DNA from 3 places in the Kitasatospora sp. NPDC059577 genome. Region 2 is predicted to be linked to each of the others. Evidence: riboswitches for the same ligand, from Rfam matches in the RefSeq annotation. Region 2 holds a riboswitch; each other region holds the start of a gene.
The links. Region 2 has a riboswitch for cyclic di-AMP ahead of ACFV0O_RS12775 (hypothetical protein). Riboswitches for the same ligand answer to the same signal wherever they lie in the genome.

Region 1: linked by a shared signal. The riboswitch ahead of ACFV0O_RS33580 (peptidoglycan DD-metalloendopeptidase family protein) and the one ahead of ACFV0O_RS12775 (hypothetical protein) in region 2 are both predicted to bind cyclic di-AMP.
Region 3: linked by a shared signal. The riboswitch ahead of ACFV0O_RS07880 (NlpC/P60 family protein) and the one ahead of ACFV0O_RS12775 (hypothetical protein) in region 2 are both predicted to bind cyclic di-AMP.

Annotation. Positions count from the first base shown of each region.
Region 1 covers NZ_JBHWBZ010000061.1:24,757-28,947, reverse strand. The annotation lists gene ACFV0O_RS33585 (DUF2470 domain-containing protein) at 1-570, shown strand, start outside; gene ACFV0O_RS33580 (peptidoglycan DD-metalloendopeptidase family protein) at 1,124-2,107, opposite strand; cyclic di-AMP (ydaO/yuaA leader) riboswitch at 2,110-2,292, opposite strand; gene ACFV0O_RS33575 (MFS transporter) at 2,607-4,142, shown strand; gene purB (adenylosuccinate lyase) at 4,183-4,191, opposite strand, start outside.
Region 2 covers NZ_JBHWBZ010000011.1:129,577-133,767, reverse strand. The annotation lists gene ACFV0O_RS12780 (hypothetical protein) at 1-490, shown strand, start outside; gene ACFV0O_RS12775 (hypothetical protein) at 575-1,885, opposite strand; cyclic di-AMP (ydaO/yuaA leader) riboswitch at 1,888-2,051, opposite strand; gene ACFV0O_RS12770 (MoaF N-terminal domain-containing protein) at 2,540-2,869, shown strand; gene ACFV0O_RS12765 (alpha/beta hydrolase) at 2,954-4,096, opposite strand.
Region 3 covers NZ_JBHWBZ010000006.1:13,524-17,714, forward strand. The annotation lists gene ACFV0O_RS07875 (NlpC/P60 family protein) at 103-1,140, shown strand; cyclic di-AMP (ydaO/yuaA leader) riboswitch at 1,477-1,630, shown strand; gene ACFV0O_RS07880 (NlpC/P60 family protein) at 1,641-2,762, shown strand; gene ACFV0O_RS07885 (NlpC/P60 family protein) at 2,989-4,035, shown strand.

The DNA of each region.
Region 1 (4,191 bases), on a different contig from region 2:
CTGCGAATGCGCGCCCCGCTGGACGCCCCGCTCACCGTGGCCGCCGCCCACGCCACCGACGGCCTCCCCGTCGTCCTCGACGTCACCGACGTCTCCCCCGTCGCCGTCCGGGACCGCGTCCGCGGCCGGCTCACCCTGGCCGGCCGGCTGCGACTGGCGCACCTCGCCGACGACGGCCTCAGCGTCCACCTGCGCGTGGACGTCGCCCACGCCGTCCTCGCCACCCCGTACGGCACCGGAGCGGTCACCGCCGCCGACCTCTCCCTCGCCGGCCCCGACCCGATGGCCCGCCACGAGGCCGCGATGCTCACCCACTTCGCGGACGACCACGCCGACGCGATCGAGGTCCTCACCCGCCTCCTCGACCCCGTGCTGCTCGCCCGGAACCCGGACGTCCGCCCGCTCGCCCTGGACCGCCACGGCCTGGTGCTGCGCCTGGACCACCCCGACGGCCACCGCGACGTCCGCCTGGTCTTCCCCGAACCGGCCTGCGACACCGAGGACTTCGGCCACCGGATGCACGACCTGCTGGCCGCCGCCCAGTACGGCCTGCCGGCCCACCGCGGCTGACCGACACCCCGTCACCGCTCGCCCGACGAAGCCGGCCCGCTCCCCCTCACCCGACGACCCTCGCCCGACGACGCGGAACCGCCCTCGTCCGACGACCCTCGCCCGACGACCCTCGCCCGACGACGCGGAACCGCCCGAGCCCGGCCGCCGGACCCCCGAACTCCCTACCCGTTCCGGCGCGTTCGGCAGACCCGTCGCCCACCCGCGATCCCCGGCTGACCCACCGCCCGCGCACGAACCGCCGACGCCGCCAGCCCCGACACCGGCCCGCCCCGCATCGAACCGCCCCGCGCCCCTGCCGCCCCGCCTCCCGGAAGGTCACGCACCCGGAACGTCGCGCCCCGGAAACGTCCCGCCCGGAAACGGCAGCGGCCGGCCCGGCTCGCGAGGGAGGTGAATCCCGCGAGCCGGGCCGGCCTGGGCGTGTCCCGCGCCCATGTCCACTGCACGGCGATCATCCGGTCGAGCGGTCACCCGACATGACCATCCCGGAGGACCGATTCGCTCCGCGGCAGTGGTGGTTCCTGAAACCCTGGACCTGATCCCCGGAGGGTCAGAGCGCGACGCCGTGCGCGCGCAGGTAGGTGACCGGGTTGATGTCCGAGCCGTACTCCGAGCCGGTGCGGATCTCGAAGTGCAGGTGCGGGCCGGTCACGTTGCCGGTGGCGCCGGAGAGGCCGATCTGCTGGCCGACGGTGACGGTCTGACCGATCTTCACGCCGATCACCGAGAGGTGCGCGTACTGGGCGTAGTGGCCGTCGGCGAGCTTGATCTCGACCTCGTTGCCGTAGGCGCCGCCGTTGCCGGCCTTGACCACGACGCCGTTGGCGACGGCGCGCAGCGGGGTACCGGTGGAGGCGACGAAGTCCTGGCCGGTGTGGTGGCCGGAGGCCCACATCGAGCCGGCCACACCGTAGGCCTCGCCCAGCACCGGGTTGGCCAGCGGCGCGACGAAGCCGGAGGTGGCGGCGACCGGAGCGGCGGTCACGGCCTTGGCCGGAGCGGCGGTCTGAACCTGGGTCTGCACCGGGGCGGCGGGCTTGGCGGCCTCGGTCGTGACCTTGACCTGGGTCTGCGGCTTCACGGGGGCAACCGGGGCCACCGGGGCGGCCGGCTTGGCCGGGGCGGCGTCCGCGGACGGCGCGGCGGCGTGGCCGGCGAGGGTGAGCTGCTGACCCGGGAAGATCAGGTTCGGGTTGGCGCCGACGACCGAGCGGTTCTGCTCGTACAGCGCGTGCCAGCCACCCTCGACGTTCTTGACGTCGGCAATCTTGGACAGGGTGTCACCACTGACGACGCGGTAGCTCTCGGACGTGGCGGCCGCGGCGGCCGGAGCAGCCGGAGCGGCCTTCTCGGCCGGCTTGGCGGCGGCGACAGGCGCCACGGCGGCGGGCGCGGCCGGGGCAGCGGGGGCGGTGTGGGCCTGGGCGCTCATCGCGGTGACGAGCGGGAGGGCGAAGGAGACACCGGTGACGGCAGTGGCGATGCCGATGCGGGCGGCGCGGGGCAGGACGATACGACGAGCCTGAGCAGGCATGGAAGTTTCCTCTCCGACGCCTGCGAGGTGAGCTGTCGGGTTCGGGCTGGAGTTGCCCGGCCGCATGTGCGGCTTCACCCCGAGCCGGCCCTGGACGCCCGCGCTCCGAAAAGCGCGAACTCCGGTCCGGCGACTTACCTGTGGGTCCCCCGCTCCTGCCGTACAGAGTTCAGATCGAACCACCGGGCAGCGGCAGGACTCGGCGTTCCACCCGGCGGATCCGTCCGGACTGGCCGGGCGGTCGCTGAACTAAAACCCATCCGTTCGGGTGAAGCAATGTCGATCTCTTGAAGCCGCAACGATCCCTCCTGGGTGCGGTGACCCTCCGAATGATCCCCAGCACGGTGCGTACACCATCCATTCACCCCGAGCCACTGATCCGCGACCCTGCGCCGAAGTCGGCCACAGCGCGCAGCCGACCGCTCACACAGCGCCCCCGCCGCCGACACACCACCGGTGAGCCTTGTCACGTACGCCCCACGGGGCGGAGGATCGGGCCGTGGCCACCTCCGAGGCCGGCACCCTGCGCCTGGGCACCGCGCAGGGTCGCTGGGTACTACTGGCGACGGTGCTCGGCTCCAGCATGGCGATGCTCGACGGCACCGTGGTGAACGTCGCCCTGCCCCGGATCGGCGCCGACCTCGGCGCCTCCCTGGCGTCCCTGCAATGGACGCTGAACTCCTATCTGCTCACCCTGGCGGGCCTGATCCTGCTCGGCGGCGCGCTCGGCGACCGGTACGGCAGGCGCCGGGTCTTCCTGATCGGCGTGGTCTGGTTCGCCGTCGCCTCCGCGGCCTGCGCCGTCGCACCGAACATCCAGGTGCTGATCGCCGCCCGCGCCGTCCAGGGCATCGGCGGGGCGCTGCTCACCCCCGGCTCGCTCGCCATGCTCCAGGCGGTCTTCCACCCCGACGACCGCTCGACGGCGGTCGGCCTCTGGTCCGGCCTCGGCGGGGTGTCGGCCGCGGTCGGCCCCTTCCTCGGCGGCTGGCTGGTGGACGGCCCCGGCTGGCGCTGGATCTTCCTGCTGAACCTGCCGCTCGCGGCGGCCGTGATCGCGGTCTCCACCCGGTCCGTGCCGGAGAGCCGGGACGAGAGCGCCTCCGGCCGCTTCGACGCGCTCGGCGCGGTCCTCGCCGCGCTCGCCCTCGGCGCGATCACCTACGCCCTGACCGCCGCCGGCGAGGGCGTGTCCGCCGCGGTCTGGATCAGCGGCGTGCTCGGCGTGGTGCTCGGCGCCGCCTTCGTGGTCGTCGAACGCCGCACGCCCGTGCCGATGCTGCCGCTCGGCCTGTTCTCCTCCCGGCTGTTCACCGCCGTGAACCTGGTCACCCTCTGCGTGTACGCGGCGTTCAGCGGCGTCTTCTTCCTGCTGGTGGTGCAGTTGCAGATCGTCGCCGGGTTCTCCCCGCTGGTCTCCGGCTTCGCGCTGGTGCCGATCACCGTGCTGATGCTGGCGCTGTCGGCGCGCGCCGGGCGCCTGGGGAAGCGGATCGGCCCGCGGATCCCGCTCACCGTCGGCCCGCTGCTGTGCGCCGCCGGCGTGCTGCTGATGCTGCGGATCGGCGCCGACTCCTCCTACTGGACGGACGTGCTGCCCGCCGTCACGGTGATGGGCTGCGGGATGACCCTGCTGGTCGCACCGCTGACGGCCACCGTGCTGGCCGCCGTCGAGGTCCGGCACGCGGGCATCGCGAGCGGGGTCAACAACGCCGCCGCCCGGGCGGCCGGTCTGCTCGCGGTGGCCGCACTACCGGCGCTGGCCGGGCTGAGCGGCGACGCCTACCGGGTGCCGGCCGAGGTCGACGCCGCCTTCCACACCGCGATGCTGATCTGCGCGGGCCTGCTGGTCGGCGGCGGGCTGATCGCCTTCGCCACCGTCCGCGGCAACGTGCTCGACCCCGAGGACCACCCGGTGGCCGAGCCGGACTGCGAGTGGAACTGCGGCACCACCCCGCCGCTCGACCCGGGCCACGTCCGCACGCACGAGGGCCCTGCCACCGGTCCGGCGGCAGGGCCCTCGCCCGAGAGCTGACGCTGCGTCACATCAGCGGCGCGTCAACGGATGCGGCACCTCAGAGGAT
Region 2 (4,191 bases):
CACGTCCGGGGCGTCCACCCTGCCGGCCCTGGTCCCGGCGCCGGGCGCGCCCGAGGCGTCCACCCTGCCGGCCGTGGTCGCCGCGCCGTCCCACTCCCACCTGGAGGTGGTCCGGCTCGACCCGGATCCGGCGGTGCCCGGCGGCACGACGACGATCCACGCCTTCGTCGCCGACTACGGCCCGGACACCACCGCGTCCCCGTTCACGGTCACCGTCACCCTTCCGGAAGGGGTGACCGCGGAGGGCCCGTACTTCCCCGAGGACTGCCAGGTCGTGGCGCTCGGCCGGCAGGTCAGCTGCGTGTTCGGTCCCGGCCTGAAGGAGGGGCGCAGCGCGACGGCCCTCGTCCCGGTCCGGCTCTCCCCCGCTGTGCCGCTCGGGCTCCTGGAGGGCGGGTCGGTCGCGGTGCGCAGCGCGGACGACCCGTTCGGGAAGAACCACCGGCAGCCGTACGAGATCAAGGTCGTCGAGACGTCCGGCGACGCCTGAGCCGCGGTGTCCCACCGGGCACCGGGCGCCGGCGAGCGGCTGCCGGCCTCCGGCGCCCGGTGGGACGGTCCTACGGGTTACCCGTCAGCGGTAGACGCGGACGTAGTCCGCCGCCATGGTGATCGGGGCGGTGCCCTGCGGCGCGGGGTGGTACTGCCCCGCGCTCAGGGAGAGGTTGAGGATCAGGTACGCCGACCAGTTGGCGCCGACGCCCTTGCCGTCCGAGAAGACCTTGACGCCGTTGACGTACCAGTCCACCGAGTTGGCGCCGTAGTAGGTACCGATGGTGACCCACTGGTCCTTCGCGATCGCGCTCGCGTCGGTGTAGTACGTGCCGTTGCCGGGGTTGACGTGGTTGGTCAGCTCCAGCAGGTTCGGGTTGTCGGGGTGGTACTCGAAGGAGTCGACCTCCCCGTTGCCGTTCTTCCAGGTCCACAGGGCCGGCCAGGCGCCGGTGCCGGCGGGCAGCTTGACCCGGGTCTCGGCGTAGTCGCCGGTCTTGACCTGGAAGCCCTCGCTGGAGCCCTCGGTGGTCAGGAAGCCGGTGTTCCAGGACTGCTTGCCGTTCTCCAGGGCCGGGCCGCCGGGGGTGGCGGTGAAGGTGGCGACCCCGTTGGCGACGCTGACGTTGTTCTTGTTCAGCCAGTCCAGCTTGTTGTCGTCCGGGTTGTGGTTCCCGTACTTGTAGGCGGTGCTCTTGTCGCCGACCCAGCGCTGGCCCCAGGAGATCGAGCCGTTGAACTCGTCGGACCAGGTCAGCGACTTGCCGGCGACCGGGGACGACGGGGCCGGGGACGACGGGGCCGAGGTGGACGGTGCCGGGGCGGTCGGGGTGGCGGTGGCGCTCGGAGTGGGGGTGGCGCTCGGGGAAGGGGCGGCCGTCGGCTTCGGGGTGGCCGTCGGCGCCGGGGTCGGCGCGGTGGTGCCGGTGGCCGAGACCACCAGCTGCTGCGCGGGCAGGTTGTGCCAGGCACCGGCCACGTCCTGCCAGAAGCCGAACTGGCTGTACGTGCCGGCGGGCAGGGTGCGGGCGCCGCTGGTGAAGTTCACGCCGCTCGGGCAGATCTGCACGTTGGAGGCGTTGCCGGGGAAGTCCAGGTTGGTGCCGCCCGCGTCGCGCACGCCCACCCCCACCGTCTTCGCGGTGAAGCAGGCCGAGGAGTGCAGGCTCAGCGAGGCGGTGGAGGCCTTGCCCGCGACCATGGCGGCGGGGGCGAGGCGGTCCTGGGTGACGGTCGGCGCGGTGGCGGCCTGGGCACCGGCGACGGACGGCAGTCCGAGCAGGCCGGCGCCGCTGATCGCGAGCGCCCCGGTGGCGGCGAAGGCGGCGTTGCGACCGCGGCGGGAGGGACGGGCGTGGCGCGGCGCGCTGCGCCGGGCGGCAGGCTGGGGCATGGGCGACCTCTGCGACGCCTGCGAGGTGAGCTGTCGGGTTCGGGCTGCAGTTGCCCGGCCGCCTGTGGCGCGGCTTCACCCCTAGCCTCGACCTGTGTGCGCGAGCGCACGGGCCGGGCGCCGACCTTGGTTCCCCCGCTCCCGTCCGCTGTGGTGCTCGGTGACCCGCCGGCGGGTGGACGGGACTCGGCGTCCCGGCGGCGGGGTCCGCGACGGCGGACGACCGTTGCAGGCTAGGCAGGCCGTACGTGAACGGACAACTCCCCCGGGCCGGTTGTCGCGCAGGTCACAGCGGTGTCGATCAACGACGCTGCGTGGCGGCCGAGTTGATCAATATTCCTGCCCGGCGGGATGATCCGCAGATGACCTGCGGGGCGCCCGGCCCGACGCCGGGGGCGGGGCGGCTCGGACAGGGCGGCTCGGACGGGCCGGTCGGGCGAGCTGGGCGCCGACTCGGGTGTGGCGCCCGGCGCCCGGGTGAGCTCCGAGCCCCGGCCCCCGGACCCCGGACCCCGGGCCCCGGCCGGCGGCGCGTCGGTGATCCCGACCGCGGCAAAGATCTGACCGAGTGCACCCGGTCGGATAAATTGGAGTTCCGAGATGTTCCGCCGTGCACAAGACCGCCTCCACCACGAAACGAGGAGCCGCCCCACCATGACCGCGTCCCCGCCCGCCTTCGCCGGCCGTACCTACGTCTTCCGGGCCGACACCGGCGCGGCCTTCCGCAACACCTACTCGGCCGACGGCACGCGGCTGCGCTGGGAGGGTCTCGGCGAGTCCGCGGGCCAGTGGGAGGACGTGCGGCTGCACGTCGCCGAGGTCGCACCGGAGATCTACTTCGTCAGCTGGACGGAGCAGAGCGGGATCACCGTCAGCCACGTGATGGACCTCAACAAGCTGACGGTGCGGGCCTTCTGGACCTTCGAGGGCGAGGGCGGCCGGGTCGGGCAGTTGCACACCGGGACGCTGGAGCGGGTGGCCTGAGCCGCGCGACGACCGCGCGACGACAGAACCCCCGGGGCCGTGGCTCCGGGGGTTCGGTGGTTCGGCCGTTCGGTAGTCCGGCCGTCAGGCGGTCGGGTTCGGCACCCTGAGGTGCTGGGACAGCCACTCCAGCGAGGACGGCAGCAGCGCGCTCCAGGTCTCGAAGTTGTGGCCGCCGTTCTCGAGCATGCTGTAGGAGACCTTCATCGGGCTCCGCACCGACTCGACGAAGGCCTCGGTCTCCCGCCGGTAGTCGCCGTCGCCCCGCTTGGTGCCGGCCAGCAGCACGGACACGTTCGGCTGCGGCAGGTTCTTCAGCCGCCACATCAGGTTGGCCTCGTCGCGGCGCTGCTTGCTGCCGCCGAACAGGTCACCGGTGGTCGGGTCGTCGGCGGCGTCGTAGTAGGCGGAGAGTGCGACGGCCGTCGGGAAGACGTCCGGGTGGCGCATGGCCAGCTTGAGCGCGCAGTAGCCGCCGGTCGAGTTGCCCATGAAGGCCCAGGCCTGCGGGTCGGAGGAGACCCGGAAGCTGGCCTGGATCGCCGAGGGCACGTCCTTGGTGAAGTACGTGTCGGACTGCGGTCCGTTCGGGACGTCCTCGCACTCGGTGTCCTGCGGCAGAGCGGGCGAGGGGCGCACCAGGACCATGACGGTCGGCTGCATCCGGCCCTCCTGCAGCAGCTTGAGCGCCGCACCCGGGTAGTTGAACCGGGTGATCAGGTTCTCGGCGATCCCGGGGAAGCCGGTGCTGACGATCACGGCGGGGAACTGCTTCTGCGCGTACTCCGGCTGGAAGTACTGCGGGGGCAGGTAGACGTAGCCCTCGGTGGAGAGCCGGCTGACCGCGCCGTCGATCCGGACCTTGCGGATCTCGCCCGACTGGCCGGGCTCGCGGCCCATCGCGCCGCCGCCCTTGACCGAGGCGTGGCCGATCGTCTCCACCAGGAGCCGCCCGGAGGCGTCCGCCTTGTTGTGGATCACCACCGGGCCGGTGTCCCCGGTGCCCAGCAGGTCGTCCCAACTGCTGTAGAAGGCGAAGTAGCTGTTCGCCACCAGCCCGAGCGCCGCGAGGACGGCGAGCTGGGAGGCGAGCAGCGCACCGATCCGGCCCAACACCGCCTGCCAGGTCTTCCCCGCCAGTCTCGGCCAAAGCCAGACCGTTCCCCCCATCACCACTACGGCGATCAATACGGTCAGCGCCAGCACCTTGTGGCTCGTCAGACCCATGTCCTACTTGCTCCCACGCCTCGAACTCCAGCCCCCTCCGCTGGGGACATCCGAGGAGTCGACCCCGGTTCCCCCCACCGGGGCGCGAAGATCAA
Region 3 (4,191 bases), on a different contig from region 2:
GGAGTGGCAAAACCGGTAGATCCGCACTAGGGTCTGCCGTCAAACCTATTTTCCGGAATCTCATCCAATCGGGTGAGTCCGTTGGAAGAAGGAGCCGGTCCCTTGGCCTCCCACCGCCGTCCCAAGCAGCCGAGCCGCGCGCGGGTCTCCGTGCTCACCGCTGCCGCTGCGACCGCGGTCGCCCTCTCGGCCCAGGTGGCCGCCCACGCCGCGCCGCAGCCGAACAAGACGGACGTCAAGGCGCAGATCGACCAGCTCCAGGAGGAGCAGGAGCAGGCGGCGGAGAAGTTCAACGGCGCCAAGGAGCGGTCCGACCAGCTGCGCAAGCAGGCCGACCAGCTGCAGGACCAGGTGGCCCGCGGCCAGGAGCAGATGACCCAGCTGCAGGGCGGGCTGGCCGAGGTCGCGGGCGAGCAGTACCGCACCAACGGCATCGACCCCTCCGTCCAGTTGATGCTCTCCTCCGATCCGTCCGGCTACCTCCAGAAGGCCTCCACCGTCCAGCAGGCCAGCGCCAGCCAGGCCGAGGCGCTCAAGGGGCTGCTGGACCAGCAGCGCCGGCTGGACCAGGAGAAGTCCGAGGCCGCCGCCGTGCTGGCCTCCCTCGACACCACCACCAAGGACCTGAACCAGGCCAAGGCGGACGTCAACACCAAGCTGCAGGCCGCCCAGGACCTGCTGAACTCGCTCAGCGCCGCCGACCGCGCCGCGCTGAAGGCCCAGCAGGCGCAGGACGACCGGGCCTCGCGCGGCAGCGACCGGGTCGACCTGAGCAACCTGCCGCCGGCCAGCGGCTACGCGGCCGTGGCCGTGGCCAAGGCGATGAGCAAGCAGGGTTCCCCGTACGTCTGGGGCGCCACCGGGCCGAGCACCTTCGACTGCTCCGGGCTGATGCTCTGGGCGTACGGCCAGGCGGGCGTCTCGCTGCCGCGCACCTCGCAGGAGCAGGGCCACTACGGCACCGCGGTGCCCGGGCTGGCCGCGGCGCAGCCCGGCGACCTGGTCATCTACGGCGGCGACATGCACCACGTCGGGATGTACATCGGCAACGGCATGGTGGTCCACGCGCCGCACACCGGTGACGTGGTGAAGGTGATGAAGGCCGACGCGATGCCGATCAACACGATCCGCCGGGTCTGACGGCCCGACACGCCGGAGAGGTTCGACCGGCCCCTGTGATCCGCACCACCCCCGTCGGGGGTGGTGTTCAGGTTTTCGAGCGTTTTGCGACCAACGGGTGAGACCTGATCAGCCTTGCGTACGGCAATGGTCACCATCGGTCATTTTCACAAAGGAACTTGGGTAATCTTCCGTCTTTTTTCTGACAAGGATTTGAACCGATCACGGTTCAGTTACTAGGGTCATGCCCCAGAGCACCGCAGTGTCGATCACCCAGCCAGGGTGGCGGCGGTGGTCACCGTCGAGTTCGCGAGGCAGCGGGGCAGGTCGAAGCGACTGCCCGACAGGGGAGCCCAGCAAGCGGGGGCGCTGCGCAGCGGAGCCGGGGAACCACGTTCCTCCGGGGTGAATCGGCGCCAGGTCGGCCGGTGGAACGGCCGTGAGGCGTCGTAGGGCATGCTTCCGGCCCGAACCCGTCAGCTCACCCGGTAGGCGGACGTAGGAAGAAGGAGCCCGCCTTCGTGGCGTCCCATCGTCGTCCCAAGCCAGCAGGCCGCGCCCGTGTCTCGATCCTGACCGGTGTCGCCGCCGCAGCCGTCGCCCTCTCCGCGCAGTCCGGCGCGCACGCCGACCCGCAGCCGACCAAGGACCAGGTCAAGGAGCAGGTCGACCAGCTCAACGTGCAGGCCGAGGTGGCGACCGAGCAGTACAACGCCGCCCAGGAGAAGCAGCAGACGCTGGAGAAGCAGGTCTCCGGTCTCCAGGACCAGGTGGCCCGCCAGCAGGAGCAGGTGACCGACCTGCAGGGCGGCCTCGCCCAGATCGCCGGGGAGCAATACCGCAACGGCGGCATATCCCCGACCGTCCAGCTGATGTTCTCGTCCAGCCCGGACAACTTCCTCACCCAGGCCGGCACGCTGAACCAGGCCGGCGACACCCAGAAGAACCAGCTGAAGCAGCTCCAGGAGCAGCAGCGCAAGCTCGACCAGGACCGCGCCGAGGCCCAGGGCAAGCTCGCCGAGCTGGAGTCGACCACCCAGCAGCTGAAGGCCTCCAAGGACGAGGTCCAGAACAAGCTGAAGGCCGCCCAGGACCTGCTCAACACCCTGACCGAGCAGGAGCGCCAGGCGCTGCGTGCGGCCGAGGAGAAGGCCGCCGCCGACGCCAAGGCCCAGGCCGACGCCGCGAAGGCCCAGCAGCAGGCCGCCGACCGCGCCTCGCGCGACAACAGCCGCACCAACCTGTCGGCGCCCTCGTCCACGCCGGCCGGCGCGCTCCCGGCCCCCGGCAGCTCGCGCGGTGCCGCCGCGCTCTCCGCCGCGGCCTCCAAGGTCGGCAGCCCGTACGTGTGGGGCGCCACCGGCCCGAGTTCCTTCGACTGCTCCGGCCTGATGGTCTGGGCGTTCAACCAGGTCGGCGTCTCGCTGCCGCGCACCTCGCAGGAGCAGGCGCACGCCGGCACCCGGATCGGCACCGACCTGTCCCAGGCCCAGCCCGGCGACCTCCTGATCTTCTTCGGGGACGCCCACCACGTCGGCATCTACGCCGGCAACGGCCAGGTGCTGCACGCTCCCAAGCCGGGTGCGTCGGTCCGCTACGAGGCCGTCACCAACATGCCGCTGAGCAGCATCGTGCGGGTCTGATCCCCGCTCGGCGCCTCCGGGCCCGGTCTTCCACCACGGAAGGCCGGGCCTGCGGCTTTTCCGGCTGCTCGGGCTGATGTCCGATTAGGAGTCAAATATTCGGGTCCGGAGGGGTTTGGACTCGCTTGCCCGGACTCGCTAACGTCTGCCACCGGACTCCCGCTCGACGGCCGCCCGCAGTGGGGCGGCGGCGGGGCCGCGCCGCCGGATTGGAGCCGTTGCCGCCATGCCCGTGCACCGCCGTTCCCAACTGCTCGCCCGCGCGCTGGTGCTGACGGCGGCCGCCACCACCGCGCTCGGCGTCGCGACCGGAGGCAGCGCCCAGGCCGCCCCCGGCAGCCCGGACCCGACCGACCGCAAGGAGGTCAAGGCGCAGGTCGAGCAGCTCTACGAGGAGGCCGAGCAGGCGTCCGAGAAGTACAACGCGGCCCTGGAGGCCCAACGGCGCCTCCAGGGCGAGACCACGATCCTCCAGGGCGAGATCGCCGTCGCCCAGGACCAGCTCAACGAGCTGCGCGGCAGTCTGGCGACCGTGGCCGGGGCGCAGTACCGCGGCGGAGGGATGGCCCAGGCCGCCCAGCTGATGCTGTCCTCCGACCCGGAGGGGTACCTGGCCCGGGCCCGGACCATGGGCCAGGAGGCGCAGCGGCAGCAGGAGACGCTGCACGAGCTGGTCGCCCGCGAGCGCCGGCTCGACCAGCGGCGCGTCGAGGCGACCGGCAAGCTCGCCGAACTGGACGAGGCCCGCCGCTCGCTCGCCGACGGCAAGCAGCAGATCCAGCAGCGGCTCGCCGCGGCGCAGAAGCTGCTCAACGGCCTGGGCGCCGGCGAACGGGCCAGGATGACCGCCCAGGACGCCCGGGACGCCGAACAGCGCGCCACCCGCGGCACCGACCGGCTGGACCTCGGCTCCGCCCCGGCCGCCTCCGAGCGCGGGGCGGCCGCGCTGGCGGCCGCGGTGCGGATGGTCGGGGCTCCGTACGTCTACGGAGCCACCGGGCCCCGCGCGTTCGACTGCTCCGGTCTGATGTACTACAGCTGGCGGCAGGCAGGAGTGACCCTGCCGCGCACTTCGCAGGCCCAGGCGTACGCCGGCCGGCGGATCAACCTCTCCGAAGCGCGACCGGGAGACCTGGTGATCTTCTACCGGGACATGCACCACGTCGGCATGTACGCCGGCGGCGGCGTGATCGTGCACGCCCCCTACCCGGGCGCCAAGGTCCGCTACGAGAGCGTCAACGCCATGCCGGTCTCGGGGGTGGTCCGGCTCTGAGCGCCTCGACGTGCGGCCCCCACGGGCCGCATCCGATAGACCGGCCCCGTCGCGCGCTGTCGCGGCGGGGTGCGCTGCTGCTCGCGGCCGGCGGGCTGGCCCAGCTGTCGCTGCCGCCGGTCGCCCCGGCGGCGGCACCGGCCCGGCAGGCGGCCG